2 regions of the Actinoplanes sp. CA-015351 genome follow, and region 2 is predicted to be linked to the other one. Evidence: riboswitches for the same ligand, from Rfam matches in the RefSeq annotation. Region 2 holds a riboswitch; the other holds the start of a gene.
The links. Region 2 has a riboswitch for glycine ahead of gcvH (glycine cleavage system protein GcvH). Riboswitches for the same ligand answer to the same signal wherever they lie in the genome.

Region 1 (15,667 bases), 600 kb from region 2:
GTCCCTGCCACGACGACCGGCCGGTGCGGTCGGGCCAGGTGCATCACGGGGGCTGCGCTCGCGGACATGCCCTCAGCGTAAACCGGCACAACCCCGGAAAGGCAAGCCCCTAGGTTCCTAGGATGCTTTACGGGTGTGTTTTCGCAATGGCACCGGCTGGCTCGCACTGCTGTTTCCAGCGACGGAAGACAGACGGAAACAGCAGTGCGAGCCAGCCGGATTAACTGCGGGCGTCGAGGCGGGTTCGGACCACCAGGTCGTGCAATGCGGATACCGCCGCGGAATTCGGCTGCTCGGGCAGCGACGACGAATCGCGCGCTTCCTCCAGTGCCGCCCTGAGCCGCGCGATGTCCGTTGCCAGCCGTGGCGTTGTTTCTTCCGGCAGCGGGCCGTGTTCCGCCTGCCGTTTCAGTGCTATCAGGTCCGGCACATAGGCCAGATCTGACCCGAGTACACCCAGATTCGTCTCCAGCTGACCGGTTTTCATCAGGTGGATGCCGGTCAGCAGCACCCGCAGGGTGTACAGCGCCGGTTTCAGCTCGCCGGTCCGCTGATAAAGCTTCTCCTGGGTGGCCGCGAACCCGAGGTAGTGGTGCGCATGGTGCCTGGTGATCAGATCACCGGCGATGGCGGTCAGCTCGGCGTGCACTCCGGTGGTGACGACGACGAGCGGGGAGAGGAGCTGCTCCAGGACGTACCCGTTGCGGCTGTTGAGCATCCGCGCGAACTTGAGCAGATCGTGACTGACCACATCCAGCTCGACGCCGTCGCGCAGACCCTCGTGCTGCACCGTCTCCGGCCCGGTGCGCAGCCCGACGACCTCGGCGGCCGGCAGCAGGTGGGCGGCACGCAGGTCCAGGTCGGAGTCGACCGAGGCGAAACCGTAGAGGTGCGCGCCACTCACGGTCGCGAAGATCAGTGGATACGGCAGCGCGGTGGCGGTCTCACCGGCCCACTCCGGCACGTCGACGGTCACTCTCAGTTCCAGACCTTTCGGGTACGCGTAAAGCACGCTGATCCGCAGAGGGTATGCGGCGGTCGTCGGCTCACCGATCGTTCTCGGACAGCGTCGGTGTCAGCCGGGGGCGGGGTGGGCGTGGGTGAACGCTATGCCGGACTACCAGTCCGTGACCAGCGATATTCGGGGTGCTCGGGTGTCTTCCGCCGGAGCAGGAGCCCACTGTGTGCTCCTGGCGGTGCTGTGTGAGCGCCCACTGTGTGCTCCTGGCAGTGCTGTGTGAGCGCCCACCGTGTGCTCCTGGCAGTGCTGTGTGAGCGCCCACCGTGTGCTCCTGGTGTTGCTGCACGAGAGACCACCGTGTGCCCTTGGCATCGCTTCGCCTTGGATCTTGAGCGATTTCTGCCCCTCGGAGGTAGAAGATCGCTCAAGATCCGCAGGGTGTCGCTCGGTGGGCGGCTGGCGGGCGGCGCGGCAAGGTGGCGGCGCGGCGCGGCGCGGGGTGGCGCGGTGGCGCGGTGGCGCGGTGGCGTGGGCGGTGGCGGGGTGCAGAACGGGGCGGGCGTGGGCGGTGGCGGGGTGCAGAGCGCCGCGGGCGTGGCGGGGTGGCGCGGTGGAGGGGTGCAGAACGCGGAGGGGTGCGGGGCGTGGCGTGGCGGCGCCGGGGCGGGGCGGGGCGGCACCCCGGTGGCGTCGGGCGGGCACCCCGGTGGCGCCGGGCGGGCACCCCGGCGGCGCCGGGCGGGCGCCGGGCGCCGGCCCCCGGTGGGTCAGTGCAGGTTGGCTTCTCTGATGGTGGACAGCAGGTGGTTGACGGCGGGGCGGTCGGGGGACTCCGGCAACCGGGAATCCTCCGCCGCGGTCTCCAGGTCGGCCAGCAGCTGCGCTGACCACCTGACCACCTCCGGCCAGGACAGCGAATTGTGCTTCACCGCCAGCAGGCGGTCCCGTAACCCGGCCACGTTCACCAGCACCTCGCCGGTTCGCAGGACGTGGGCGCCCGCCACCAGCAGGCGGATCATGTGCATGGCCTGCTTGCCGTTGGTCTCGCCGGTCCGCTCCCGGCGCGCGGCGACCCGTTTCAGCTGGTCACGGGCGTAGTTGCCGTAGGTCTCGAAGACGCGCCGGGACAGGAACGCCTGCCTTGCCTCGAGCAGCGCCGAACCGTCCGGCGACACCGACTCGACCAGCGGTGACCAGAGCACCTCCAGGACCGTCGGATTGGCCTGCAGCGCTAGCTCGCAGAACCGTTCGATCTCCCAGTTGAACTCCTCGGCGCGGGGGCCGTCGAAGTGTGTCGGGGGCTTGTCCAGGGTCCAGAACGCGCGGGTCGGTGCCACGAACACGCCCCGCCGGTCGTGGTCGGAGCCGGCTACGTCGAGCCCGTAGGCCCGGGAGCCGACCACGACCGACAGTGCGATGTCGTACATCAGAGTTCGATGACCGTGCCGTCGATGTCGTCGAGCTCCTCGGCGGTGAGCTCGGGACCGTTGAGGGCGGCGATGTTGTTCTCCAGCTGTCCGACGCTGGAAGCGCCGATGATCAGGCTGGTCATCCGCGGGTCGCGCAGCGCCCAGGACAGGGCCAGCTGGGCGAGGGACTGCCCGCGTTTCGTGGCGATGTCGTTGAGGGCGTGCAGCCGCTCCATCGTCTTGTTGTCCAGCGCGCTCTCGTTCAGGAAGACGCTGGTCCGGATCCGGGAGTCCTCCGGGATGCCGGTGAGGTAGCGGTCGGTCAGCAGACCCTGCTGCAGCGGGCTGAACGCGATGCAGCCGGCGCCGACCTCCTCCAGCGTGTCCAGCAGGTGGTCGTGCTCGATCCAGCGGTTCAGGATCGAATACGACGGCTGGTGGATCAGCAACGGCGTGCCCAGCGAACGCAGCAACCGGGCGATTTCAGCTGCTTCAGCCGACTTGTAGTTAGAAATTCCGATATAAAGCGCTTTACCCGAACGCACCACAGCGTCCAACGCCGACGCAGTCTCCTCCAGCGGCGTCGAAGGGTCCGGCCGGTGGTGGTAGAAGATGTCGACGTAGTCCAGCCCGAGCCGCCTCAGCGACTGGTCCAGCGACGACACCAGGTACTTCCGTGATCCCCAGTCGCCGTACGGCCCGTCCCACATCGTGTAGCCGGCCTTGGTGGAGATGACCAGCTCGTCGCGGTACGGGGCGAGGTCGGACGACAGCAGCTCGCCGAAGTTCGACTCCGCGCTGCCGGGCGGCGGGCCGTAGTTGTTGGCCAGGTCGAAGTGGGTGACACCGAGGTCGAAGGCGCGCCGGACGATCTCACGCTGAGTGGAAAGACCACGGGTGTCACCGAAGTTGTGCCAGAGGCCGAGCGAGATGGCGGGGAGCTTGAGGCCGCTGCGACCGGCACGCCGGTAGGTCATCGAGTCGTAGCGGGCGGAATCAGGGGTGTACGTCACAGACCACACCCTAGGACTGTGATCCAACCGGGTGTGCGCTGGTAGGTTGGCTTCAGCTGGCTACCCGCGCGGGAGAGACCGGCAAGCTCGGCGCCGAAGGGGCAAATCCTCCCCGGAACCTCTCAGGCAAAAGGACCGCGTGGGCAGGCGACTCTGAAATGCCGCAGTCTGGGTATGACAGAGGGGGAGGTTGTTCGTCGACCTTTCTCACGCCTCTGGAGTCGCCCATGTCGTCACCTTTCGTCTCCCGGCACATCGGTTCGGACTCGAACGAGCACACCCACATGCTTAAAACAGTGGGGTACAACTCGCTCGATGAGCTCATGGATTCGGCGATTCCCGAGGTCATTCGCTGGAAAGGCGACCTCGACCTGCCGGCCGGCATCTCCGAGGAAGAGGCGATCGCCGAGCTCCGGGTGATCGCGAGCCGCAACACGGTCGCCACCCCGATGATCGGCCTCGGCTACTACGGCACCCACACGCCCGCGGTGATCAAGCGGAACGTGCTGGAGAGCCCGGCCTGGTACACGGCGTACACCCCGTACCAGCCGGAGATCAGCCAGGGGCGGCTCGAGGCGCTGCTGAACTTCCAGACCATGGTCACCGACCTGACCGGGCTGGCCACCGCGAACGCCAGCATGCTCGACGAGGCCACCGCGGTCGCCGAGGCGATGACGCTCGCGCGGCGCGCATCCAAGGTCAAGAGCCCGGTGTACGCCGTCGACGCCGACACGTTGCCGCAGACGCTTGCCGTCCTGCGTACCCGGGCCGAGCCGCTCGGACTCCAGGTCGTGCTGGTCGACCTGGACACCGGGGAACTGCCCGAGGAGTTCTTCGGGCTGCACCTGCAGTACCCGGGCGCGTCCGGTGCGATCCGCGATCACCAGGCGCTGGTCGAGGCGGCGCACGCCAAGGGCGCCCTGGTCACGGTCGCCGCCGACCTGCTCGCGCTGACGCTGCTGCGCGCGCCGGGCGAGATCGGCGTGGACATCGCGGCCGGCACCACTCAGCGCTTCGGCGTACCCCTGGGGTTCGGTGGGCCGCACGCCGGTTACCTGGCTGTGCGCGCCGGGCTGGAGCGGTCGCTGCCCGGCCGTCTCGTCGGGGTGTCGAAGGACGCCGACGGCGCCCCGGCGTACCGGCTGGCGCTGCAGACCCGGGAGCAGCACATCCGCCGGGAGAAGGCGACGAGCAACATCTGCACGGCCCAGGTGCTGCTCGCCGTGATGGCCGGCATGTACGCCGTCTACCACGGTCCGGCCGGGCTTCGTGCCATCGCTGCGCGTACCCATGAGCAGGCCAAAACGATCGCGGCGGGACTCGCCGCAGCGGGCGTGGAGATCACCCGGGCCGCGTTCTTCGACACCGTGACCGCCCGGGTGCCGGGCAAGGCCGCCGAGATCGTTGCGGCCGCGGCGGCCGGCAACGTCGACCTGCGGCTGGTGGACGCCGACCACGTGTCGATCTCCACCGACGAGACGACGACGAGCGCGCACGTCGCGACGGTTCTCCAGGCCTTTGGTGTGACAAAGCTTGAGAAATCCGGCGAAGCCGTCATTCCTGCTGCGTTGAACCGGACCACCGACTACCTGACCCACCCGGTCTTCAACACCCACCACTCCGAGACGGCGATGCTGCGTTACCTGCGCAAACTCTCCGACCGCGACTACGCCCTCGACCGTGGCATGATCCCGCTCGGCTCCTGCACGATGAAGCTGAACGCCACCACCGAGATGGAAGCGGTCACCTGGCCGGAGTTCGCCAACATCCACCCCTTCGCGCCGAAGAGCCAGACCCAGGGGTACGAGGACCTGGTCGCCCAGCTGGAGAGCTGGCTCGCTGAGATCACCGGTTACGATGCCGTCAGCGTCCAGCCGAACGCCGGCTCGCAGGGTGAGCTGGCCGGGCTGCTCGCCATCCGCGGGTACCACCGGGACCGTGGCGAGACCCACCGCGACGTCTGCCTGATCCCGTCGAGCGCGCACGGCACCAACGCGGCCAGCGCCGTGATGGCCGGCATGCGGGTCGTCGTGGTGGCCTGCGACGCGGACGGCAACGTCGACCTGACCGACCTGGCCGCCAAGATCGAGAAGCACCGGGAGAACCTCTCGGCGATCATGGTGACCTACCCGTCGACGCACGGCGTCTACGAGACCAGCATCGCCGAGCTGTGCGGCAAGGTGCACGACGCCGGCGGCCAGGTCTACGTCGACGGCGCGAACCTCAACGCGCTTGTCGGGTTCGCCAAGCCGGGCAAGTTCGGCGCGGACGTGTCCCACCTGAACCTGCACAAGACGTTCTGCATCCCGCACGGTGGCGGCGGTCCCGGCGTCGGCCCGGTCGCGGTCCGCGAGCACCTCGCCGCGTTCCTGCCCGGCGACCCCCTGGAGACCGGTGACCACCACGCGGTGTCGGCGGCCGCGCACGGCAGCGCCGGCATTCTGCCGATCAGCTGGGCGTACGTACGGATGATGGGCCCGGACGGCCTGGCCGCAGCGACCGCGGCGGCGGTGCTGTCCGCGAACTACGTGGCGGCGCGGCTACGTGATCACTATCCGGTGCTGTACGCCGGCAACAACGGCCTGGTCGCGCACGAGTGCATCCTCGACCTGCGGCCGATCACCAAGGCCACCGGGGTGAGTGTCGACGACGTGGCGAAGCGGCTCATCGATTACGGGTTCCACGCGCCGACCATGTCGTTCCCGGTTGCCGGCACCCTCATGGTGGAGCCGACCGAGAGCGAGGACCTCGCCGAGCTGGACCGATTCATCGCGGCGATGATCTCGATCAAGGGTGAGATCGACCAGGTGGCCTCGGGCGTCTGGCCGAAGGACGACAACCCGCTGTCGAACGCGCCGCACACCGCGTCGGCGGTCTCCGCTGACGAGTGGGCTCACCCGTACCCGCGGTCGGTGGCCGGTTTCCCCGAAGGGGTGGACCGTACGGCGAAGTACTGGCCGCCGGTGCGCCGGATCGACGGGGCTTTCGGCGACCGCAACCTGGTCTGCTCGTGCCCGTCGCCGGAGGCGTTCGAGGACTGACGCACTCCCGTCGCTTGCGCAGGTCGCGTTCCTTCAGGGATCGCGGCCTGCGCCGTCTCGGGATGGTTACGCTGAGTTGCTTTTTCGACTGAAATTTCTCAGGCTGCCAGGGCGTGCACGGCCGGGCCGCGGTGCGGCTCGATCAGCGTGCCGTCAGGCAGTAGTTCGCCGGTGTCCTCGAAAACGATGACTCCGTTGCAGAGCAGGCTCCAGCCCTGCTCGCAGAAGGTGACGATGACCTTCGCGGCCTCACGGTCGGTCGCGTCGGACGTGGGACAGGGGATCAGGTGCTGGCACATCTTGCTCGATCTCCGTTTGGGGGCTGTGTGAAGGTTCACAAAGTCGGTGTCGGACGTTACCTCACTTGGAACGACGGCGGTTCAACCCGGTGACGCCGATTTCTCATGAGTTCGCGTCTTCGATGGTCCACGGGACGGGCGCTGTCGGCCACCCCGTAACGGCTCCTTTCGGGGCCCCTCCGGCGGCACCGGCCGCCTGCCAGGCCCGTCACCATGCGTTACGTACCTTTCGGTGGCACCGGGGTGATCCCGGTGACCCCGCCGAGCTTCTGTCCGCTTTTCTGGCCGGCAACGGACTGCCGGTGCGAAACCTTGGCCGAACGGATGACAAAAAGAAGACGTTCGGCGATGGCACGATCTGCGGGGCAGCACTCTACGTATCCGCGGATGCCGGATGCGTGATGGCTGGAGCAGAGTGCGGGTCACCCTCTCCCGTTCCCAGCGTTCCTGACGTTTATGCCGTCGTCTACCAACATTCTGCGAAAAAACTGGAGAAATCCCTCCAGACCGGCCCTGACTGGAAGCTCGGTCCCTGGCGGGACAGCTGGACCCGCGACGAGCACGCCCACGCCGTCGAGCAGGTTCGCGCCGCGATCGCCCGCGGCGACGTCTATCAGGTCAACGTGGTCGGCCACGCCGCCGCGCCCTATGCGGGCGACCCGTCCGCTGCCCTCCGCCGGGTGGCCGCCCTCGCCGGCGCCCGCTACGGCGGGGTTCTGAGCGACGGAGGCCAGGGCGGTTCAGGGCCGGGCGGCGCCGCGCCGGGCTGGGCTCTCGCCACCGCCTCCCCGGAAACCCTCGTCGAGGTTCGCGACGGCCGGGTCGTCACCCGCCCGATCAAGGGCACCCGCCCGGCCACCGCGCAGGGCCGCCGCGAGCTGCTCGCCTCGGCGAAGGAACGCGCCGAACACGTCATGATCGTCGACCTGGAACGCAACGACCTGGCCCGGCTGCCCGGCACCGGACCGGTCCGCGTCGACGAGCTGTTCGCGGTCCGCGAATGGTCCGGTCTCTGGCAGGCCGAATCCGTCGTCTCGGCGCCCCTGGACGGCGACGTCGGGCTGGCCGACCTGCTCCGGGCCGTCTGCCCCGGCGGCAGTGTCACCGGCGCCCCCAAACTGGCCGCGCTCGCGCAGATCGCCGCCCTCGAACCGGTCGGCCGCGGCGTCAGCATGGGCGCCCTGGGCTGGATCGGACACGACCACCTCGATCTGGGGTTGAGCATCCGCACCGTGGTGGCCGACGGGACCCGGGTGCACGCCTGGGCCGGCGGCGGCATCACCGCGGACAGTGACCCTGTCGCGGAGGTCGACGAAGCCGCCGCGAAGGCCGGGCCGCTCCGGTCCGCGCTCCGCTCATAGCCCGTTCATAGCCTGCTCCGAGCCGTCTCTACCGGTTCCGTGCCACTGTCGGCGTCTGCCCCCGGAACAGGGGGTCGAGCGCGTAATTTCACCTTCGCGCGTACCCGAGAAGGTCCACATTGGCACGCTCCGTGTCCAATAGGTGGCGGCAGGAAGAGGCGACACCATGCTTGATCTGCTCGAGAAACCGGCGGCGGTCAGGAGGACCGTCCGGTCCGGCATCAGGATCCGGATGATCCCGCCGGCCGCGACCCGCCGCGCCGAGTTCGAGCAGTTCGCCCAGACCTCCCTGACCCGGCTGCACAGCACCGCGTACCAGCTCTGCCACGACTGGCATCTCGCCCAGGACCTGACACAGACCACGCTCACCAAGCTCTTTCAGAGCTGGGATCGGGCCTGCGAGAGCGACAACCTTCTTGCGTACGCCCACAAGATCCTGCTCCGGGTCTACCTCGACCACCGTCGCCGCCGGAGTTCCACCGAGGTGTTCCTGGGCGCGATGCGCGAACCCGCGTACGAAATAAGCCCTGATCTGCGGCTGGACCTGCTCGGGGCGCTGTCCCGGCTGCCCGCCCGGGACCGGACCATCGTGGTGCTGCGCTACTTCGCCGACCACAGCGTGGAGCAGGTCTCCGCCGAGCTGGGCGTGCCGGTCAACGTGGTGAAGAGCCAGACCCGCCGTTCGCTGATCAAGCTGCGGCACATGCTCGGCACCGACCGGCGCGCCCTCTTCGGGTAATGGGTGACTAATCTTTGACGCATGACAGTTCGGCCCATCCGCATCTTCGGCGACCCGGTGCTGCGTACGCCCGCTGACCCGGTCACCGACTTCGACGCCCAGCTGCGCGAGATCGTCGGCGATCTGGAGGACACCGTCCGCGAGCCCGGCCGGGCCGGCGTCGCGGGCCCGCAGATCGGCGTCAGCCTGCGGATCTTCTCGTACAACGTCGGCGGTGTCGTCGGACACCTGGTCAACCCGGTCCTCAGCGACCACGAGGGTGAGCAGACCGAGGAGGAGGGCTGCCTGTCGCTGCCCGGCCTCGGTTATGACACCACCCGCGCGCTGAAGGTGACCGCGACCGGTTTCGATCAGTACGGCGAACCCCTGGTGATCACCGGCGAGGGCTTCCTGGCGCGGGCGCTGCAGCACGAGGTCGACCACCTCGACGGCCGGCTCTACGTCGACACGCTGACCGGCGACGTCCGCCGCCAGGCGCTGCGGGAGCTACGCCGGGTCGTCCCGCGTGGCTGACAAAGCGTTGCCCCGCGTGGCTCACCGGGTCGTCCCGCGTGGCTGATATCGGGCGGCTCGCCGCCGGATATCTGCGCGACGGGAACCCGACCGGGTGGTTCGAGCCGCTGTATGCCGAGGCGGGGGCGGGCCGGGCCGAGGTGCCGTGGGACGTACCCGAGGCCAGCGCGCACCTGCGCGCCTTCCCGCTGCCGCCGGGGGAGGGGCGACGCGCGCTGGTCGTCGGTTGCGGCCCGGGCCGCGACGCCGAGCACATCGCGGCTCTGGGGTACGCGACAACGGCGTTCGACATCTCGCCGACAGCGATCGCGCTGGCCCGCAGCCGGCACCCGGAGAGTCCGGTGTCCTATGTCGTGGCCGACCTGCTGGATCCACCGGCCAGGTGGCGGCACGGTTTCGACCTGGTGCTGGAGAGCAACAACGTGCAGGCGCTGCCGGCGTCGATCCGGGCCGCCGCGATCACCTCGGCAGGCTCGTTCGTGTCCCCCGGCGGCACGCTGCTGGTCCTCGCGGCAGCCGCTGTCACCGCTGGTGGCGAGGGTCCGCCGTGGCCGCTGACCCGTGCCGAGATCGACGCGTTCGCGACCGGCGGGCTGCGGCAGATCTCCGTCGAGCAGACCGAGGCCCCGGGTACCCGGCTGCCCGCGCGATGGCGGGCCGTTTTCACTCGCTGATGGTGTTTTCCCTGGTCACCACGGGTGGTTGTAATCCGGGCGCGCCGGATTGATCGCGGCCACTACAGTGTGCGGGGCATTCACCACCACGGGGAGTTTCACGTTGCGCGTCTCGCGTCTTGCTGCCGGCGTTCTGGCCGGTGTCACCACCCTTACCGTTCTCGTCGGTTGTGCCGGGGAGAAGCTTCAGGCCCTCGAACCGAAGCTGGAGCTGCGTAACGCGGCCAAGCAGCTCGGCGAGGCGCAGCAGGCCGGCTTCACCATCAAGATCAACGGCAGTGCGGACGACTTGGTCGCCGCCGCCAAGCTGGACGCCGCCAAGTCCGGCGAGAAGACCGACGAGGTCAGCGACGAAGACGCCAAGATCCTTCGGCAGCTCTTCAACTCGTCGTTCACGATCGCCTTCGACAAGGCGGGCGAGGGCGTCGACGACGACCGCGCCCTGTTCGGCGCGACCATCGACGGCGTCGCCGGCACCGAGATCCGGGTTGCCGGCAAGACGCTGTTCGTCAAGGCGCCGGTCACCGAGCTGGCCACCAAGTTCGGCGCCAGCGCCGACGAGGTCAAGACGCTCAGCGAGCAGACGGTCGGTGCGGCCGGCGGGTTCGACGCGTTCTTCGACGGCAAGTGGGTGTCGCTCGACGTCGCCGAGCTGACCGAGCTGGCCGAGTCCGGCGCGGGCGTGCCGGCCCAGGACGTCGAGCAGCAGAAGGCGCTGACCGAGTTCAGCACCTCCGCTACCAACCTGGTCGAGGGCGCCGACATCGTCCGCGACGAGAACGACGACACCCACCTGATCGTCACCTCGTCGACCGCGAAGGCGTACGCCGAGGTCAAGCGCCTTGTCACGGCGCTGGACAACGAGGCGCTGGCCGACACGTTCGGCGCCGAGGCCCCGGCCGACAAGCCGATCGTCCTCGACCTGTGGATCAAGGACGGCACGCTGACCGCCGCCGAGATCAACATGCTGCAGTTCATCGACGGCGCCACCGGCCGGGTCGCGCTGCGCCTCGAGGTGACCACCGGTGCGGCGATCACCGCTCCGGAAGGCGCCACGAAGCTGGACGTGGACCAGCTGCTCGGCAGCACCCCTGGCGGGTCGTTCGGCGGTCTGCCGGGCGCCGACGCGGGCACCGACCTCAGCGAGGAAGACCTGGCGGAGCTCGAGGAGCTGCTCGGCGGCGTCACGCCGGCGGCAACCGCCTGACCGTACTGCCACGAAACGGGCCGGCCAGTTGGCCGGCCCGTTCTCCGTTCACGTCAGGGTCGAGGCGATCAGGGCCACCGTGGTGTCGGCGTCGCGGGTGAGCCGGTTCAGGATCGGCTCGGCCAGGGTCCGGGGCATCTCGGCCAGGGCCTGGGTCAGCCGGATCCGCGCCGCCGAGCCGGACGTGTCCGCGGACAGTTCGTCTTCCAGAAGACCCATGATCGTGCCGGCGTGGGCCGGGTCGCACGCCAGCGCTCCCAGGATCTCGCCGGCGTCGACGTCGTTGCGGCCGTCGACGATCATGGCGACGAGTTCCGGCACGGCCGTGTACACGCCGCGTCTGCCGAGGGACAGGGCGGCGTGGCCGCGTACCCCGGGGTCTTGATCTTTAAGAGCGTCCGCCAGGACGGCGGTGACCTCGTCGCCGGACATCTCGGCAAGGGTTTGGACCGCGCGGAGCCGCACCTCGGCGTCCGCCGAACGAACGCCCGCTGCCACGGTTGTCAGCGCCTCGCCGCCGGAGCGGGCCAGGGCCCAGCGCAGCGCGCCGGCCACGTTGGGGTCGGCCTCGGTCAGGACGGCCTCGGCCAGCAGCTCGGCAGGCACCGGCACGTCCTCGGCCGGGCCCAGCACGGTCTGCTGGCGGCGTGCGGCATCGGGGGAGTTCAGGCCGTGCAGCAGCTCCACGATCCGCAGCACGCCCTGCCAGCCGAGCGGGGCCGACGCGTCGACCGCCCGGAGCCGTTCGAGCAGCTCCTGCTCGGTGGCGATCCGCTCCTCGGTACGCCGGATGAGGTCGCCGACCAGCGCGGCCGGCTCGAATCCCGGATCCTGCAGGGCGCGCCCGATGTCGCGCAGCGAGAGTCCGAGGGTGCGCAGGCTCTCGACGTGGAAGATCCGGCGGATGTCGTCACCGGAGTACTCCCGGTAGTTGCCGACGGTCCGGCCGGTGGGGCGCACCAGCCCGAGGGAGTCGTAGTGCCGGAGCATCCGGGTACTCACCCCCGAGCGGCGCGCCACCTCGCCGATCAGCACGTGGCCTTCTTGTGTTCCAGCGCGACCAGGCGGGTCGCCTCGTGGACGGCCGCGTCGAATCCGATCTCCGGGTCGTTCAGCAGCATCTCGGTGGCGTGGGCGTGCGCGCTCACCTGCGGGTCGCCGCCGTCCGCCGCTGTCCGCAGGGCCGGCTCGATCACGTCACCGAGCGCCACGAGTGCCCGGCTGAGGCTCAGCCGCACGGTCCGGTCGCCGCGGCCCAGCTGCGCGGCCAGCTCGGCGGCGAGATTCCCCCGCTGGTCCTCGGGCGCCAGGATGACGGCGGCCCGCCAGGCGCTGCGCGCGACCTCGTCATCGGGGTCCTGCAGCAGTGACCGGGTGATCGCCGGGTACACGCCGCTGTTCCCGATCTTGGACAGGGTGTGCAGGGCCTGGCTGCGCGCCTGGCCGATCGGGGAATCCAGCTCGTCGCGGAGCCGGGGCACGGTGGTGTCCGGCGGCAGCCGGGTCAGCGCCCAGGTGAGCATGTCGCGGACGAAGAAGTCCGGCTCGACCGCACACCGCGCCACCAGGGCGTCGACCAGGGTGGCGTCGGCGTGGGTGCCGGCTGCCAGGGCTGCCTTGAGCCGCATCGATGGGTCGGCCGCACCAAGAAAGGCTGGGTTCATGGTGACCAGCTAAGACCTTGTCACAGTGTGAAGGTCAAGCGACCGCATCCAACTGCTTCACGGTGGCCTCGTCCAGTTCCAGCGCGGCGCCGGCGATGTTCTCCCGCAGATGCGCCACCTTCGAGGTGCCCGGGATCAGCAGGATGTTCGGCGAACGCTGCAGCAGCCACGCCAGCGCCACACCCATCGACGTCGCACCGAGCCGGTCCGCCACCTCGGTCAGCGTGCCGGACTGCAGGGGAGTGAAGCCGCCGAGCGGGAAGTAGGGCACGTAGGCGATGCCGTCGGCGGCCAGGTCGTCGATCAGCGTGTCGTCGCCGCGGTTCGCCAGGTTGTAGAAGTTCTGCACGCTGACCACCGGAGCGATCGCCCGCGCCTCGGCGATCTGGCCGGCGTTGACAGTGCTCAGCCCGAGATGCCGGATCAGGCCCTGCTCCCGCAGCTCGGCCAGGGCGCCGAACGGCTCGGCGATCGAACCCGGCTGCGCCTCCTGGAGCCCGCCGACCCGCAGGTTGACCAGGTCGAGCACGTCCAGCCCGAGCCGTTCCAGGTTTCCGTGCACCTGCTGCTTCAGCTCGGCCGGCGAGAGCGCCTGCGGCCAGCCGCCTTGCGCATCGCGACGCGCGCCGACCTTGGTGACCAGATGAAGATCCCTTTGGTACGGGAACAGCGCCTCCTTGATGATCTCGTTGGTCACGTACGGGCCGTAGTAGTCCGAGGTGTCGATGTGGTTGATGCCGGCCGCGACGGCCGTACGCAGCACGTCGATCGCGCCGGGCCGGTCGGCCGGCGGTCCGAACACGTGCGGGCCGGCCAGTTGCATGGCGCCGTATCCGAACCGGGTCAACTCGATGTCACCGACACGGTAGGTGCCGCCGGGAAGCTGGGTTTCGCTCATGCCCCGACTCTGCCCCGGTGCGGCCGGTCCCGGCAGGGGTGCGCTCTTCCTAGGAGTGGCAGGACCAGGATGGGCGTGGCCGCACACCCTAGGCTGGCGGTCATGAACGCGCTCGGTGAATACCTGCGGGCCCGCCGGGCACTGGTGGATCCCACTGATGTCGGCCTTCCGTCGAGCGGGGTGCGCCGTACGCCCGGCCTGCGTCGCGAGGAGGTCGCCACCCTCGCCGGGATCAGCGCCGACTACTACCTGCGCCTGGAGCAGGGCCGTGATCGTAATCCGTCGGCGCAGGTCCTCGAGGCGATCGCCCGGGTGCTGCGGCTGGACAGCGCCGCCACCCAGTACCTGCTGGGCCTGACCGGCGCGGTCTCCCGGGCGCGGTCGCCGCGCCCTTCCCGCCGCGACGTGGTGCCGGCCGGCATCCGCCAGCTGATCGACGTGGTCGGCCTGCCGGCGTTCGTGGAGAACCGCCGGTACGACGTGCTCGCCGCGAACCGGCTGGCCACCGCCCTGTCGCCGGCGATCCGGGCCGGGGAGAACCGGTTGCGCTCGATCTTCTTGGACGACACCGAGCGCGACCTGTACCCGGATTGGGACCAGGCGATCGTCGGGATGGTCGCGGCGTTCCGCTCGTCGGTCGCCTCCGACCCCGACGACCCGGCGCTGGCCCGCCTGGTCGGGGAGCTGTCGCTGGGCAGCGTGGAGTTCCGCCGGCTGTGGGCCCGCCACGACGTGTTGCTGCCGGCCGGCGGCGAGGCGCGGATGCGGCACCCGATGGTCGGGCCGCTGACGCTGCGCCGGGAGAAACTCACTGTGGGCGACAGCGGCGGCCAGATCCTGGTGATGTACCACGCCGAACCGGGGTCGGAGAGCGCCCGCTCACTGGCGCTGCTCGGATCCTTGGTGGCGCAGCAGCGGAGTTCTTTCCTAGAGTCCTAGGACGCACGGGAGGCTGTGCCGCCGCGTACGCTTGGACAGCGTGGGGGAACTACGTCAGCGGGTGAACGACCACTACAACGCCGAGCATCAGCCGTCCTGGCCCAACCCGCATCCCGGCGGGGGACCGACCGAGGACGAGTCGGAGTACTCCCGGGTGACCGACCCTGATCGCTATCGGATCGTGCACGCCCGGGTTCGTAGCTGGATCGCCGTTCTCACCTCACTGCCCGGGATCGCGTTCTCCTCCGACGGCGTTCTCACCTCCGCGGCTCCCGGCGCACTCCCGCTTCATGTCGCCTGGCCCGGCCCGTTTGCGGTCCGGATCTCGGCCGGCCGGCTCGACCCCGCCGCCGACCCGATTCCGGACTGTGGCTGCGACGCCTGTGACTTCGGTTCGGACGACCTTCTCGAGGCGATCGACACCGCCGTTCTGGAACTCATCGACGGCGACATCGTCCTGCTCGACGGGCCCGGGTGGCACGCGCGCTGGTTCAGCTTCGAGGACGGTCGCAACAGTGTCGGTGGCGGCCTCGATTTCCGTACCGTCGAAGGCTGGTGCGAACGCCTGGCCGCAGGCCGGGACGTGTCCCTGCCCACCGGCACATCGGCGCTGGTCGGCCGGCGCTTTCTCGGGGCCGCGGAAAGTTGATCAGCTCCGTTATCCTCGCGCGGTGCTCCTCTCCCTGATCGGCAACACGGCGGCCGGATATCGAACGGCTTTGACGTCCGCCCGGCAGCTGCTGACCGTGCTCCTGCCGATCCTGGCCGCCGCGCTGCTGACGCTCACGCTGCTCGACGTGCTCGCCGGCCGGGTCAGCGACGCCGAGACGATCATCGTGAACGGGATGCTGGAGCTTCCGGAAGCCGGCTGGTGGCGGCTCCCGGTGATCGCGGCCTTCTGGCTGGTCGCTCTCTCTGCCGCGACACTTGTCGCGATCGGCGACGAGCG
Region 2 (15,667 bases):
GCGGGGACTGGCACGCCGCCGAGAAGCTGCTCGCGGACGCGGGCAGCGACTGGGACCGGCGTGGCCGGCGGGTCCAGCTGCTCGCCGACGCCGCCGCGAAGGACGGCTCCTGGCTGCAGACCTGGCTCGAGACCGCCCCCGACGACCCGGGCGCCGTGCTGATCCAGTCGGAGACGCTGCAGATCCGGGCCGCGCGGGCGCGGGGCTCGGCGTCGGCCTCGGAGACGACGCCGGAGCAGTTCCACGCCTTCCACCGGCAGTCCGGCCTGGCCGGCACAGCCGCCGACCGGGCCATCGCCCTGGCGCTGCCGGGCGACCCGGTGCCGTACGCCCGCAAGATCCGGACGATGTTCGGCAACCGGGCGGCCCGGTCGTCGCTCGACGAGATCTACGCCGAGGGCCGCCGCCGCGACCCGCACAACTTCGCCCTGCATCTGACCGCGGTGATGCTGCTCTGCGAGAAGTGGTACGGCTCGCACGAGCAGATGTTCGCCACCGCCCGTGACGCCGCGGCCGCCGCGCCGCCCGGTTCGAGGACGGTGCTGCTGCCACTGTTCGCGCACTACGAGTACGCGTTGCGCGAGTTCAACTGGAACTCGGCGTCGGGCAAGGGGTTCAAGGCCGCCCGCGCGTACTTCGGCAAGCCCGAGGTCCACCAGGAGATGGACGCGTGGGTCGCGAAGTGGAACGGCGCCGACCGCGACGTCGAGTGCCTGCACTGGGTGGCGCTGTACCACGTCCTGGCCGGTCGCCGCGCCGAGGCGAAGGCGCTCTTCGACGAGATCGGCCCGGTCGTGGACGCGTCGGTCGCGTGGCACTACGTCTATGGCGAGGGCTCCGAGCTGGGTTACCTGCGCGGCTGGCTCTGGGCCAACCGCCTGGGTCGCCGATAGGCGGTCAGCGCCGGGGGTCGACCAGGATCTTCGGTCCTGCGCCGGCCCCCGCCGGCCGGTTCCCGGCCAGCACGCCGGCCACCTCGTCCAGCCCGGTCACTGCCGCGACAAGCGCTTGTGGGTTCACATTCCCGCTTGCGTACGCGGAAACGGCGTCGGCCAGCCCGGCGGAGGCGCCGAGGATCCCGACCGCTGTCACGTCCTTGAGCACGATGTCGCGCGAGTCCACCGTGCTGGGCGTGCCGGACAGCCCGATGCAGACGACCCGCCGCCCCGGTTCGACCAGCTCCACGGCCAGGCCCGGCATGGCGGGGGAGTTGGTGGCGTCGACGACCGCGTCCCACTCCAGGCCGGGCAGTGTCTCGCGGGTCCACGACCGGTCGAATCCCAGCGACCGGGCGAAGTCCAGGTGCTGACCGAGCAGGTGCACCTCGATGCCCCGGGACCGGGCGATCAGCGCGGCCAGCAACCCGATCGTGCCGGTGCCCAGGACCAGCAGCCGCTCACCCGGCTCCAGCGCCGCCGCCGCGACCGCGCGCTGGGCGTTGCCACCGGGCTCGACGAGCGCACCCACGGTGGCGTCCATCTCGTCGGGCAGCGCGTGCAGGTACGCGGCCGGGAACGCCAGCTTCTCGGCGAGCGCCCCGGGCAACCCGTCGGCGATGCCCAGCTCCCGCATCCGCGCGCAGACGTGATGCCGCCCGGACCGGCAGCGCCGGCAGCCCCCACAGGCGATCATCGTGTCGCCGGTCACCCGCCGCCCCAGCCAGCTCTCGCCGACGCCGGCCCCGGTCGCGGTCACCACGCCGGCCCACTCGTGCCCGGGCCGCAGCGGGTACGACGACCGGCCGTTGTGCAGGTAACTCATCTCACCGGTGAACAGCTCGACGTCGGTGCCGCACACCCCGGCCCGCTCGACGTCCACGACCACCTGGCCGGCGCCGGCGACCGGTTCGGGCACCTCGCGGACCTCAGCCTCGCCGGGCCCGGTGAACACCAGCGCGCGCATGATCATCAGCCAAGTAGAGCACGCCCGGCGAAGTCCACCGAACGTGCGCGAGCCGGATCGCGGCGCGTCGGCTACGTTGTCTGCGGGCCGGTTGATGGGCACGACGCGGGAGAACGTGGGCAGATGAGCGGTACGGCTGCGGCGGACGTCTTCGCCGCGGGTGGTGATGTCGGACGTGACCTGGCCTCGGTGGACTGGACGCAGACGCCGCTCGGGCAACCCGAGCAGTGGCCGCAGAGTCTGCGCACCGCGGTGAGCATCCTGCTGGCATCACGGTTCCCGATGTGGATGTGCTGGGGTCCGGAGCTGACCTTCTTCTGCAACGCGGCATACCGGCGCGACACCCTGGGACGCAAGTACCCGTGGGCGCTCGGCCGGTCGGCCAGTGAGGTGTGGAAGGAGATCTGGGGTGACATCGGCCCCCGGATCGAAAACGTGCTCAGCACCGGCGAGGCCACCTGGGACGAGGGCCTGCTGCTCTTCCTGGAGCGCTCCGGGTACACCGAGGAGACATATCACACGTTCTCCTACAGCCCGCTGCGTGACGACGAGGGCGCCCTGGTCGGGATGCTCTGCGTGGTCAGCGAGGACACCAAGCGGGTCATCGGCGAGCGGCGGATGGCGACGCTGCGCGACCTCGGCTCGGACCCCAGCGTCGTGCGTACCGAGCAGGAGATGCTGGCGTTCACGGCGCAGCAGCTCGGCAAGAACCTCAGGGACCTGCCCTTCACCCTCACCTACCTGTTCGCCGAGGACGGGTCGGCCCGGCTCGCGTCGTCGACCGGCATCCCGGCCGGGCACCCGGCCGCGCCGGAGATCGCGTACCCGGACGGCCCGTGGCCGGTGTCCGGTCCGGCCCGCCACGAGTCGGCGCTGGTCGAACTGCCCGCCGCTGACCTGGCCGGCGCCGATCTGCCCACCGGTGACTGGGCCGACCCGCCCGACGGGGCCCTGCTGGTGCCGCTGCTGCGCCAGGGCGGTACGGCGTACGGGTTCCTGGTGGCCGCGCTGAACCGTTTCCGCGCGCTGGACGAGGAGTACCGCGGCTTCATCGAGCTGACCGCCGGCCACGTGGCGGCCGGCGTCGCCAGCGCCCGCAACTACCAGGCGCAGCAGCGGCGGGCCGAGGAACTGGCCGAGCTGGACCGGGCGAAGACCACGTTCTTCTCCAACATCAGCCACGAGTTCCGGACGCCCCTCACGCTGATCATGGGACCGCTCGACGAGCTGCGGAGCCGGGCCGGCGAGGACATGCGCGAGGACCTCGACGTCATGCACCGCAACGCGCTGCGCCTCGGCAAGCTGGTCAACGCGCTGCTCGACTTCTCCCGCCTGGAAGCCGGCCGGATGCAGGCCCGGTACGAGCCGGTCGACCTGGCCGCCACCACCGCCGACCTGGCCAGCGTCTTCCGCTCCGCCGTCGAGCGTGCCGGGCTCTCCTTCGAGGTGGACTGTCCCACGCTGCCCGCCGAGGTCTACGTCGACCGGGGCATGTGGGAGAAGGTCGTGCTCAACCTGCTCAGCAACGCCCTGAAGTTCACCTTCGACGGCGGCATCCGGGTCGCCGTGCGAGCCGAGGACGGCCGGGCTGTCGTCACTGTCGCCGACACCGGCGCCGGTGTCGCGCCGGAGGAGATGCCCCGGCTCTTCGAGCGATTCCACCGCATCGAGAACGCCCGGTCGCGCTCCAACGAGGGCAGCGGCATCGGGCTGGCGCTGGTGAAGGAGCTGGTGCTGCTGCACGGCGGCACGGTCGGCGCGGAGAGCACCGCGGGGCAGGGCACCGTTTTCACGATCGCCCTGCCGTTCGGCTCGGCGCACCTGCCCGCCGACGCGGTGGTGCCCGCCGCCGAGCCGGCTGCCGTCTCGGCCACCGCCGACCCGTTCGTGCAGGAGGCGCTGCGCTGGCTGCCGTCCGAGCCGGACTATCCGATCGAGTCGGCCGCGCCGGTTCCCGGCTCCGCCGCCCGGGTGCTCGTCGCCGACGACAACGCGGACATGCGGGACTACCTGGTCCGGCTGCTGCGCTCGGCCGGGCACCGGGTCACCGCGGTCAGCGACGGCCGGCAGGCCCTCGAGGCGGCCCGCGCCGACGCGCCGGACCTGGTGGTCAGCGACGTGATGATGCCCGAGATGGACGGTCTGCAGCTGGTGGCGGCGCTGCGCGAGGACGGCCGGACCGTGGGGGTACCGGTGCTGCTGCTCTCCGCGCGGGCCGGCCAGGAAGCCGCGATCGAAGGCCTCGAGGCCGGCGCCGACGACTACCTGTTCAAGCCGTTCTCGGCGGCCGAGCTGCTGGCCCGGGTCCGCGCCAACGTCGAGCTGGCCCGGATGCGCAACCATCACGCCCGGTGGCGTACCGCACTCGTCGAGTCGTTGCAGGAGGCCTTCTTCGTCTGCGACGAGGACGGCACCGTCATCGAGATCAACGCGGCTTTCACCGACATCCTGGGGTACGGGCCTCAGGGCCTGCCCTATCGCGGCGTGCCTCCGTGGTGGCCGGACGCGGAGACCGACGCGGACGCGTACGCCGAGGTGACCGCCGCGCTGGAGAGGCTCACGCACCAGGAGCACGGGTCCTACACCATTCCGGTCAACCATCGCGACGGGCGCCGCCTGTGGGCGGCCGCCACGTTCACCCGGGTCCGTGACCCGGAGACCGGCCGCCGGGTGATCGTCGGCACGTTCCGGGACGTCACCGACGAGCACTACGCGATCCAGCGGGAGAGCGCGGTCGCCTCGCTCAGCCTGCGGCTGTCCGAGGCCGAGGACCTGCCGGGCGCGCTCGGCGGCGCCCTCGCCGAGCTGCGGGGCCTCTGGCACGCGGCGTACGCGTCAGCGACCGTCTTCGACGGCTCACCGATCCCGGTTTTCGAGGCCACCGACGCCTCGCTGACCTGGGACGGTCTGCCGCAGCAGCGGCGGCAGACGATCACCGGCCTGTCGGGCGGCCCAGCGCTCACGGCGGTCAGCGAACGCGACGCCGGCGCCGGCATCTCGTTCGGCCACCCGGACGGGACCATGGTCGTCTGGCTGGAGCTCGGCGACCGGCGGCCGTTCACCGAGCAGGACGAGACCCTGCTCGCCCTGCTCGCCGGCCACCTCGGCCAGGCGCTGCGCCGGGTGCACCAGATCGACCAGCAGCGGGAGACCGCACTCGCCCTGCAACGCGCCATCCTCGGCCCGGCGCAGCTGCCGGCCGGTTTCGCGGTGCGTTACGAGCCGGCGACCCGGCCGCTCAAGGTCGGCGGTGACTGGTACGACACGGTCACCCTGCCGGACGGCCGGATCGGCATCGTCGTCGGCGACTGCGTCGGGCACGGGCTGCCCGCCGCGACCGTGATGGGTCAGCTCCGCAGCGCCTGCCGGGCCCTGCTGCTGCAGGACACCGGGCCGGCCCGGACCCTGATGGCGCTCGACCGGTTCGCGGCGCTGCTGCCCGGCGCCACCTGTGCCACCGTGTTCTGCGGTGTGCTCGACCCGGCGACCGGCCACCTCGTGTACTCCAGCGCCGGTCACCCACCACCGATTGCCGCGCAGGCCGACGGCGCCATCGAGCTGCTCGATCAGGGACGCTCCCGGCCGCTGGCGATCCGGCCGACGATGGAACGCGACGAGGCGGAGTACCGGATGGAACCCCGGACCACGCTGCTGCTCTACACCGACGGCCTTGTCGAGCGGCGCCGGCAGCCGCTGACCGAGGGCATCGACGCGGCGACCGACGCGGTGCGGCTCGGTCGCAGCACCCCGATCGACGAGCTCGCCAGCGAGGTGATGGACCGGCTCGCCCCGGACGGTGGTTACGACGACGACGTCGCCCTGCTGCTCTACCGTCAGCCCGGCCCGCTGGAGCTCGAGTTCCCGGCCGACGCGTCCCGGCTCGCCCCGGTGCGCACCGCGCTGCGCGGCTGGCTGGAACGCTGCGCCATCGACCCGGTCACCATCCAGAACGTGCTGGTCGCGGCGGGGGAGGCATGTGCCAACGCGATCGAGCACGGGCATCGGGACACCGGCGGCCAGATCCGGTTGCGGGCCATAGCGACGGCGGAGGACCTGCGGCTCACGGTCGTGGACAACGGGCGGTGGCTGACACCACGGCCCGCCGAGAACCCGTACCGTGGTCGGGGTCTCATGCTGATGAAGGCGTTCATGCACCATGTGACTGTGACCACCGGCATCGCCGGCACCACCATCGACATGCAGGCGAGGATCGTGCCATGACCACCGCGCTCACGCTGACCAGCGGGCAGCGACCCGATGGCGTTCCGGTTCTCGCCGCAGCCGGTGAGATCGACATGAGTAATGCCGACACCTTCGCGTCGGCGCTGCGCGACGCGGTCGCCGGGGCGACCGCGGCCGCGCTGCTCGTGGACCTGACCGCTGTCGAATACCTGGACAGTGCGGGGCTGGCCACACTGTTCCAGCACGCCGATCGGATCGAGGTGGTGACCGGGCCGCTGCTGGCGCCGCTGCTCACCGTGTCCGGTCTGTCGGAGCTGACGACGGTGCGGGGGCTCTGAGCCCCCGGCCGTCCCGCGCTTCTAGAACCGGCTGATCAGGTTGTCCCACCAGCTGCGGCTGCGGCGTGCCTCGACCGCCTTGGCAGCGCCGTACACCGCTCCCGCCGTAGCGGCCGCGATCGCCGCCGTGACCAGGATGATCGGCAGAAGGCGGCGCTGGGGCGTGACGCCCAGCTCGGCGCCGGCGGCCTCGGCGTTCGCCGCGATCTCGGCCGGGTCGCCGGAGCCGGCGATGTTGTGCTGGGCATCGATGGAGCTGTCGTACATCGTCATGAGGTCCTCCCGAGGGGTTTTACTTCGCCTTGCCCCAGTCCGGATCCGGCTAACCCGATCGTCCGAGCCGGTCGCCGTGGCTGCCTCATCCCCGCGGGATGGTTGGCGCCTCAGGATTGCCGGCGGGTTGCCGATCGGTGTGGCGATGAACGGCGTGTCTCTCCAGCCGAGCCGCATACCAGGGGCGGTTCTGGACCCTGCGCGGCTGGCAGCTGTCAAAGCGACCGGCCTGATCGACGGCGAGTCGCCGGTCCTGGACCGGATCACCGGTCTCGCGCAGCGCCTGGTCGGCGGCCGCGCCACGCTGGTGACGCTGGTGCAGGAGGAACGCCAGTGCTTCGTGAGCCAGGCCGGTCCGTCGGCGAGCCCGATGTTCCGGGAGACGCCGCTGTCGCACTCGTACTGCCAGTACGTGGTGGAGGCCGGCGCGCCCATGGTCGTACCGGATGCCCGGCAACATCCGCTGCTGCGGGACAACCCGGCGATCACCGAGCACAACGCGATCGCGTACCTGGGTGTGCCGTTGCGCTCGCCGGACGGGTTCGTCCTGGGCACGCTCTGCGCGGTCGACCGCGAGGTTCGGCTGTGGAGCGACGCGGACGTCGCGGTCATGGAGGACCTGGCTGCTGCCGCGACCGCCGAGATCGCCGCGCAGGTCGCCGTGCACGAGGCAGCCGAGTCCGCCGAGCTGATCCAGCAGATCCTCGGCAGCACCCTGGACGCGTTCGTCGCCACCGACCTGGGCGGCCGGATCACCGGCTGGAACCGGGCGGCCCAGGAGATGTTCGGCTGGAGTGAGCCGGAGGCGCTGGGTCAGAGCATGAACGAGCTGATCATCGCGTCGCAGCACCGGCGCGAATACGCCGGCTGGATGATGGCGGCGTCGTTCGAGACCGAGGTCGACCCGGCCGGCCGCCGGGTGGAGTTCCTGGGCCTGCAGCGCGGTGGCCGGCAGTTCCCGATCGAGCTGTCGCTGACCGCCCTGGACCGGCCCGGTGGGATGGCCGCGTACATGTTCGTCCGGGATCTGACCAGCGTGCGCCGCAGCGAGATGCTGCGCACCCTGGAGCATGCCGTGTCCGGTGCCCTGGCCACCTCGGAGAGCGTCGAGCAGGCGATCTCCCAGGTGGTGGCCGCCGTCGCGGACGGACTCGGCTGGCCCTACGTCGAGTACTGGCAGCTGGACGACGACGAGACCCATTTGGTACGCCTGGCCGTGGCCACCCGCGACCGCGAGGTGACCGCCCCGATGGAGGAGATCACCGAGTTCGCCCACGGCGAGGGGATCGTCGGGCAGGTCTGGGCCGACGCGGCCGCCCGCTGGATCCGGGATCTGCCCGGCACCGACCTGCCCCGGGCCGCCGCCGCCGAGCGCGCCGGATTGAACACGGCGGTGGCGGTGCCGGTCCGCAACGGCACCGACGTGGTCGGTGTGCTCACCGCGTTCGAACGCCGCCGCACCGAACCCGACCCCGAGCTGATGGCCGCCCTGGACACGGTCGCGGCGCACATCGGGCAGTACGTGCACCGCCGCCGCGCCGAGGAGCTGGAACTCGAGCTGGGCCGCGCCCGCAGCGAGTTCGACCGGGTCATCGCCAACCTGGACGACTTCCTCTGGACGGTACGCGTGGACGCACCCGGCCAGGTCGAGATGGTCTACGCCAGCCACGACAGCGCCGGCATCTTCGGCGGGATCGTGCCGACCGGCGAGGACCTGTCCGAGGTGACCACCGGGATGGTCGACCCGGAGGACCGGGCGTTGTTCGACGCCTTCGGGCAGGAGATCCTCTCCGGCCAGGCCGCTCAGGTGACCAACCGGGTGATCGGCGCCGACGGGGTGATCCGCTGGGTGTGGACCCGGGCGGTGCCCCGCAACGAGGGCGGGGTCTTCTACATCGACGGCGTGTGCAGCGACGTCACCGAGCGCCAGCACGACCAGGAGCAGCTGCGCCAGCAGGCCGAGCTGCTCGACCTCGCGCCGACCGCGGTGATCGTGAAGGACCTGGAGGACCGGATCACCTACTGGAACCGGGGCGCCCAGGCCACGTACGGATGGGACGCCGACGCCGCCCTCGGATGCCCGACCCACCGGCTGCTCGACACCCGGTTCCCGGTCCTGCGAACTCTCGTCGACACGGCGCTGTCCGAGACCGGTGAGTGGCACGGCGAACTGGACCACCTGCGCAGCGACGGCACCCGGATCACCGTGCTGTCGCACCAGGCCGTGCAGCGCGACCACGCCGACCACCCGATCGCGATCCTCGAAGTGAACATCGACGTCACCGCGCGCAAGGTCGCCGAGCGGCGGATGGCGGACAGCGAGAAACGGCTGCGCACCCAGTTCTCGCTCGCCACCGTCGGGCAGGCCACGATCGCCCTGGACGGTGCTTTCCAGCAGGTCAACCCGGCTCTGGCCGGGATGCTGGGCCGTTCGGTGGCGCTGCTGGAGTCGATGACGCTCGACGACATCACCCACCCGGACGAGCGGGCCGGCAACCACCGGGCGGCGGCCCGGCTCTTCACCCAGGACCTGCCGCTCGACCGGCACCTGCGGATGCTGCACGCGGACGGGCACATCGTCGACGCCGCGATGGGCATGTCCCTGGTCCGGGACAGCGACGGCCAGCCGGTCAGCTTCATCGCGGTGCTGCAGGACGTGACCGCCCGGCTCGCCGCCGAACGCGACCGGGACGCCGCGGCGGCCCAGCTCGCCGAGAGCAACGACGAGCTGCAGGACAGCAACAACCAGCTGGCCGACGCGAATGCCCTGAAACTCGACCTGATGGGCATGCTCTCGCATGAGATCGGCACTCCGCTGAACACCATCACGGCGTACGCCGAGCTGTTGCAGGGTGACCTCGACGGCGTGAAGCCGACGCATCGCAAGGCGGTCGAGGTGATCGCCCGGTCGGCACGCCGCCTGGAGATCCTCTGCGCCGAGATCCTCACCATGTGCACCCTGGACGCCGGGCAGATGAACGCGACCCCGGAGCCGGTGGAGATCCGCCCGGCGCTCGGCGAGATCCTCGCCGGGCTGGAGATCAGCCCGCCGGTGACCTGTGAGCCCGGCACGACCGTGCTGGTGCACCCGAGCCACCTGCAGCAGATCGTCACCAACTACTGCACCAACGCGGCCAAGTACGGCGGCGGGGTCACCGCGGTCACCGTCGAACGGCGGGGCGGGACCGTGGTGATCGGGGTGTGCGACGAGGGCGAGGGCATCGCCGAGGACCTGCGGCCGCACCTGTTCGACAGATACGTGCGAGCGGCCGGGATGAGCCCGTCGATCAAGGGCAACGGCCTGGGCCTCTACATCGTGAAAGGTCTCGCCGAGGCGAACGGCGGCACTGCCGGGTACGAGCCCGGGCCGGCCGGCGGGAGTGTTTTCACGCTGACCCTGCCCGCTGCCGGGCAGGGCCGCTCCGCTTGACGTGATCATGACGGCCCGGATAGCTTGCAGCCACAATTGAAGAAGCCGTTTCACTCGCAGCGGGAGAGCCCTCTTGATCTCCAAGAGGCGCCGAAGGAGCAACTTCTCCCTCAGAATCTCTCAGGCCCCCGTACCGCTGCGGGCAGGCGACTCTGGAAAGCCGGGTGCGAGACCCGCGCCGACGGTGCAAACCGCTGCTGTCCGGCGGTGAACCTCTCAGGCACCATGACAGAGCGAGGGAGGCCCCGACCTCAGTTCACCAGGAGCCTCCTTTGATCCCCCTCCACCTTCGTTACAGCCGCGACCACGAGTGGCTCACCGACGACGAGATCGCCACCGTCGGCATCACCGCGTTCGCCGCGGACGCGCTCGGCGACGTCGTGTTCGTCGACCTTCCGGAAGCCGGCACGATCACCACGGCCGGCCAGACATGTGGTGAGATCGAGTCCACCAAATCGGTCAGCGAGGTCTATGCGCCGGCCGATGGAGAGATCGTGGAAATCAACAGCGCGCTCGCCGGCGACCCGGGGCTGATCAACTCCGATCCGTACGGCGCAGGATGGCTCTACCGGGTGCGGGTCACCCGCGCCCCCGAGGTCCTCGACGCCGCGGGCTATGCCGCGCTGATCTCACCGGAGTCATGATCGTGGCCGTCTCCGTGTTCGACCTCTTCTCGATCGGTATCGGTCCGTCCAGCTCCCACACGGTCGGCCCGATGCGCGCGGCCCGGATGTTCGCCTCCTCTTTGAGCAGCATCGGCGGGACCACGACGGTGCGCGCCGAACTGTTTGGCTCGCTGGGCGCGACCGGTCACGGGCACGGCACGCCGAAGGCGGTGCTGCTCGGTCTGCAAGGGTTCGAACCGGAGACGGTCGACGTCACCCTCGACCCGTCCGCCGACGGCCTTCTCACACTGCCGCACGGCGCCGAGGCGGCCGTGGAGATGGTTCTGCACCGGCGTCGCTCGCTCGCCGAGCACCCCAACGGGATGGTTTTCACCGCGCTCGGCGCCGATGGCGCCGAGCTGCTCACCAAGCGATATTTTTCGGTCGGCGGCGGCTTCGTGGTGGGAGATCTCTTCTCTCCGGTACGGGGTTCCGCACCGGACCTGCCGCATCCGTTCTCCACGGGTGACCAGCTGCTCGCACTGACCCGGTCGACCGGCCTGTCGATCTCCCGCCTGATGCTGGACAACGAGTCCGTGCGGCGCCCCGCGTCCTCGGTTCACGACGGCCTGCTGCACATCTGGTCGGTCATGTCCGACTGCATCGACGCGGGCCTGGACGCCGAAGGGGTACTGCCCGGCGGGCTGAAGGTGCGACGCCGGGCAGCGTCGACGGCCCGTCAGCTGCGGGCGGCCGGAGACCCGGCCACACTCTCGATGGAGTGGCTCACCGCGTACGCCATGGCAGTGAATGAGCAGAATGCGGCCGGAGGCCGCGTGGTGACCGCGCCCACCAACGGCGCCGCGGGCATCATCCCGGCCGTGCTGCGCTATTACCTGGACTTCGTGCCGGGGGCCTCGGACGCCGGGATCGTCCGGTTCCTGCTCGCGGCCGGTGCGATCGGGCTGCTCTTCAAGGAGAACGCCTCGATCTCCGGTGCCGAGGTGGGCTGCCAGGGCGAGGTAGGTTCGGCGTGCGCGATGGCGGCGGCGGGGCTGGCCGAGGTGCTCGGCGGCACCCCGGAGCAGGTGGAGAACGCCGCCGAGATCGGCATGGAACACAACCTGGGCCTGACCTGCGACCCAGTCGGCGGGCTGGTGCAGATCCCGTGCATCGAGCGCAACGGGATGGCCGCGGTGAAGGCGGTCACGGCGGCCCGGATGGCGTTGCGGGGCGACGGCCGGCACCACGTCTCCCTCGACAAGGTCATCAAAACGATGAAGGAGACGGGCGCCGACATGAAGGTGAAGTACAAGGAGACCGCCCGGGGAGGCCTCGCCGTCAACGTCATCGAGTGCTGACCCCAGCCCCGCCCCCGCCCAGTCCCGCCCCCGCCCAGTCCCGCCCCCGCCCAGTCCCGCCGCCGGCTGCACGTCAAGGCGGCCGGCTGTACGTCAGGGCGGCCGGCTGTACGTGGTGGTCGCCGTGGGTGACAGCCGGGGGCCGTGGTGTGCAGCCGCTCTCGGCCGGCTGTACGTGGTGGTCGCTGTGGTGTTCAGCCGGCTGGAGTGTCGGATCGGCTGGTCAGCACGCGGCGGGCGGTGCCGGGACCGACGGCGGCCGCCGGAACCGACGGCGGCCGCCCGTGGCCCGTGGCCCGTGGCTCGTGGCTCGTGGCTCGTGGCTCGTGGCTCGTGGCTCGTGGCCCGGGGCCCGGCGATCGGGGCCGGCGCTGGGCCGCCAGAATCGCCGTATGAACATCTGGACCGAGGCCAAGCGCTGGCGTGCCCACCTCGACGAACGCAACGGCACGTCCGAACTCGAACAGACCCTGCGAATCCTCAAACTCACCGAGGAGTCCGGCGAGGCGGCTCAGGCGTGGATCGGCCTGCTCGGCCAGAACCCCCGCAAAGGCGTCACCCACACCCGCGAACAGGTGATCGGCGAGCTGGCTGACGTCGTCTTCACCGCGCTGGTAGCCCTGGAAAGCATCGGTGCCGACGCCGAAGAAGCAGTGCAGGCCTGCGCGAAGAAGGCCGCCGGCTACCTGCCGCAGTAGTCCCACCCGCCGTTATCGAGTGAGGACAAGCCGCCGGCAGCCGGCCTCCCTCGCCGGGAATCCAGGACCCACCGTGTGCCCTAGACCCGCTCCCGCCCGCCCACCCGCCCTGCCCCGCCCGCCCGCCCCGCCCGCCCCGCCCGCCCTGCGCGCCCGGCGTTGATAGCGAACCTCGAGGAGATCTAGTGAGTTTGTGGCTGCCGTGGCGGCGCACACTCACAAGATCTCGGGCAGGCGCCGCGGGCGGTGATGTTCCGGCGGGCTGTTCTCCGCGACCTTGTGAGTTTGTGGTCGGTGGGACGGCGCAAGCTCACGACTTCGCTCTGCTCCCGGCTGACCGCCTCAAGGCCGAGCGGCACCCGGCTGCCTGGCCGCCTGGCTGCCTGGCCGCCTGGCCGGCTCGTGCTCGTGGCCGTGCGGCGGCCGGGGAAGCGACCGTGAGCGCGAGCCGGGCTGGGGTGGCTTGTGCTCGAGGTCGTTTCGGGGGCGCGATGGCGACCGTGAGCGCGAGCCGGGCGCTCGGACACGACAGCGCAGCTCCGAGTGTGAGCGCGCTGGTCGGGCCCGCTCCGGCGCACCGAGTGCGGGCGCGTCGGAGCGGGCCCGACCAGCGCGCCGAATGTGGGCCGGCTGGCCGGATCGTGGAGCGCCGCCCTCCGAGCGCCGCCCTCCGAGCGTCGACCCCGGATCTTGGAAGCGCTGCCCTCGACGCTGGTGCTGGTCGCGGTGGTAGAGCGCCGCCTGCGGTGGTAGAGCTGGCTGCCGTGGTTGGTCGGCCGCTAGCCGGTATCTGGGTGTGCGACGCCGGTGGCATGGGTGCGCACGCAGCCTGTTTGAGCAGGGTGTTTGCTCTCCGGGATGGCACTGTGGACGGATGGGAGCGTGCACACGCCGGGCTCAAGATCGACAATCCGCTCTCGTCCCGACCGGATCTGGCGGCTTAGAGTGACGGCCATGTCTTGCCTGACAGTGCTTGAGGCCGGCGGGCCGCACGCGATCGTTGTGCGTGGTCCGGCGCTGGACGTCATCGACCTGGTGGCCGGTGTGTCGGCGGGCACCATTCCGACCGGGCTCGCCGGGATCGAGGCGGTGGCCGCAGCCGAGCTCGACGGACGACCGATCGCGATCTGTGTGGCGAACGAGCGGCTGCACGTGTTCGACCTGGCGTCCGGCGCCGGCGTGGATATCACGTTCGCCGGGACCGCGCCTCAGGTGATCACCGCCGGGGTGCTGGCGGGACGGCCGACTCTGATCGGCGGGGCCGGTACCGAACTGCGCCGCTGGGACATCGCCACCGGCGCGGAGGTGGGCGGTCCACTTGCCGTGCACCGGGCTCAGATCAGCGCTCTCGCGCTGGCCGGGGACTCGATCGTGGTCAGCGCCGATGTCGACGGGGTGATCCACCAGTCCGACCTGACCTCGGGTGAGGAGGCCGGTGCACCGATCGACCGGCCCGGCGAGCTTGTCGCCTCGATCGCCGCCGCCGAGATCGACGGCAAGATCATTATTGTCACCACCGACGGTCGTAAGGCCATTCTCCCGGCCGGCTCGCTCGACGAGGTGGACGCCCTCGCCGCCACCGTGCTTCACGGTCGTCCGGTTCTGGTCACCCACGGGCTCGACGAGTCGGTGCGTACCCATGAGCTTCCGGACGGCGCGCCGATCGGCACGCCCTGGGCCGACGAGACGGTCTCGATCACCACGGTGGCGGTCGGCCACGCCGGCGGGCGTCCGTTCGTGATCAGTGGCGACGGCGACGGTGCGCTGCGCCGCTGGGATCTGACCACCCTCACCCCGGCGGGCGACAAGATCAACGGCCACACCTCCTGGGTACGCGCGATCGCCACCACCGAGCTCGACGGACGGACGGTGGCCGTGACCGCCGGGGACCGTTCGCTGCGGACCTGGGACCTCGCCACCGGCGCCCCGGCCGGCGATCCGATCGACACCAGGTATCCGGCCACTGTGCTCGCCGCCGCGGACTGGCAGGAACGGACCATCGCGGTCTGTCTGCACGGCGACGGGCGTACCCGGGCATGGGACCTGGCGACCGGCGAGCTTGCCGCCGGTCCGTTGGACGAGTGGGCAGGAGCTCGGGCATTCTCGCAGGTGGGCGAGGTGATCTATGCGGTCACCGAGGACCATCCCTACGACGAGGCGACGGGGGAGTACGACGCCGGCGAGATCGCGCTGCGGGCGTGGGACCTCGCCGAGGGCAACGTCATCGGTACGCCGATGGCCGGCGGAGGCGCCGGCGGCAGCGTGACGTGGCCGCCGGTGACGGTCGCGCGCGTCGACGGGCGGATGGTGGTGATCTCCGGCGCGGGCCGCGACGGCGAGCTGCGGGTGTGGGACATGGCGGCCGGGGAGCTGATATTCCGGCGGGCCGGCCACGACGGGCAGCTCACGGCGGTGGCCGCGACCGTGCACGAAGGACGACTCGTCGTCGTGACCGGCGGCGAGGACGGAACGGTGCGGATCTGGGACGGCGAGGCCGGGGTACGCCTGACCGGCCACACCGGGCGGATCACCTCGGTGGCGATCGACGGCATCCAGGTGGTCAGCGGGTCCGAGGACGGCACCGTGCGGGTGTGGGATCTGCTGACCGGCGACCTGAAGGCCCGGCTCAGGGCGCGATGACCGGTCAGCGGCGGGGAGCACGTGCCGCACGTCGAGGCCAGCCGTGCGGCGTTCGAGAAGGACCGGAGCTAGCAGGAACCTTTGTGTTGCTGTGGATCAGCTGTCGAAGCCGAAAGCCCGTCCCGGCGCGACCGACTGGACCGGCGTAAGCAACAGGCACCGCTTCGAACAGGAGAAACACCATGGCTTCGATCAGCACCGCGTACGCCGACGCCCGTACCGACCTCCTCACGGCGCA

Region 1: linked by a shared signal. The riboswitch ahead of gcvP (aminomethyl-transferring glycine dehydrogenase) and the one ahead of gcvH (glycine cleavage system protein GcvH) in region 2 are both predicted to bind glycine.

The regions. Positions count from the first base shown of each region.
Region 1 covers NZ_CP192102.1:4,070,367-4,086,033, forward strand. Annotated here, with positions in the region: gene ACQP2E_RS18650 (hypothetical protein) at 1-68, opposite strand, end outside; gene ACQP2E_RS18655 (nucleotidyltransferase domain-containing protein) at 221-976, opposite strand; gene ACQP2E_RS18660 (nucleotidyltransferase domain-containing protein) at 1,729-2,388, opposite strand; gene mgrA (L-glyceraldehyde 3-phosphate reductase) at 2,388-3,347, opposite strand; glycine riboswitch at 3,443-3,531, shown strand; gene gcvP (aminomethyl-transferring glycine dehydrogenase) at 3,611-6,424, shown strand; gene ACQP2E_RS18675 (DUF5999 family protein) at 6,523-6,723, opposite strand; gene ACQP2E_RS18680 (chorismate-binding protein) at 6,846-8,084, shown strand; gene ACQP2E_RS18685 (SigE family RNA polymerase sigma factor) at 8,251-8,823, shown strand; gene def (peptide deformylase) at 8,845-9,336, shown strand; gene ACQP2E_RS18695 (class I SAM-dependent methyltransferase) at 9,375-10,010, shown strand; gene ACQP2E_RS18700 (hypothetical protein) at 10,114-11,217, shown strand; gene ACQP2E_RS18705 (MerR family transcriptional regulator) at 11,266-12,252, opposite strand; gene ACQP2E_RS18710 (HEAT repeat domain-containing protein) at 12,246-12,881, opposite strand; gene ACQP2E_RS18715 (oxidoreductase) at 12,916-13,779, opposite strand; gene ACQP2E_RS18720 (helix-turn-helix domain-containing protein) at 13,882-14,718, shown strand; gene ACQP2E_RS18725 (DUF6226 family protein) at 14,759-15,367, shown strand; gene ACQP2E_RS18730 (hypothetical protein) at 15,390-15,667, shown strand, end outside.
Region 2 covers NZ_CP192102.1:4,673,400-4,689,066, reverse strand. Annotated here, with positions in the region: gene ACQP2E_RS21765 (hypothetical protein) at 1-893, shown strand, start outside; gene ACQP2E_RS21760 (zinc-dependent alcohol dehydrogenase) at 898-1,908, opposite strand; gene ACQP2E_RS21755 (SpoIIE family protein phosphatase) at 2,026-6,123, shown strand; gene ACQP2E_RS21750 (STAS domain-containing protein) at 6,120-6,422, shown strand; gene ACQP2E_RS21745 (hypothetical protein) at 6,444-6,695, opposite strand; gene ACQP2E_RS21740 (PAS domain S-box protein) at 6,841-10,125, shown strand; glycine riboswitch at 10,176-10,271, shown strand; glycine riboswitch at 10,276-10,359, shown strand; gene gcvH (glycine cleavage system protein GcvH) at 10,398-10,769, shown strand; gene ACQP2E_RS21730 (L-serine ammonia-lyase) at 10,766-12,091, shown strand; gene ACQP2E_RS21725 (MazG-like family protein) at 12,484-12,789, shown strand; gene ACQP2E_RS21720 (WD40 repeat domain-containing protein) at 13,744-15,429, shown strand; gene ACQP2E_RS21715 (hypothetical protein) at 15,612-15,667, shown strand, end outside.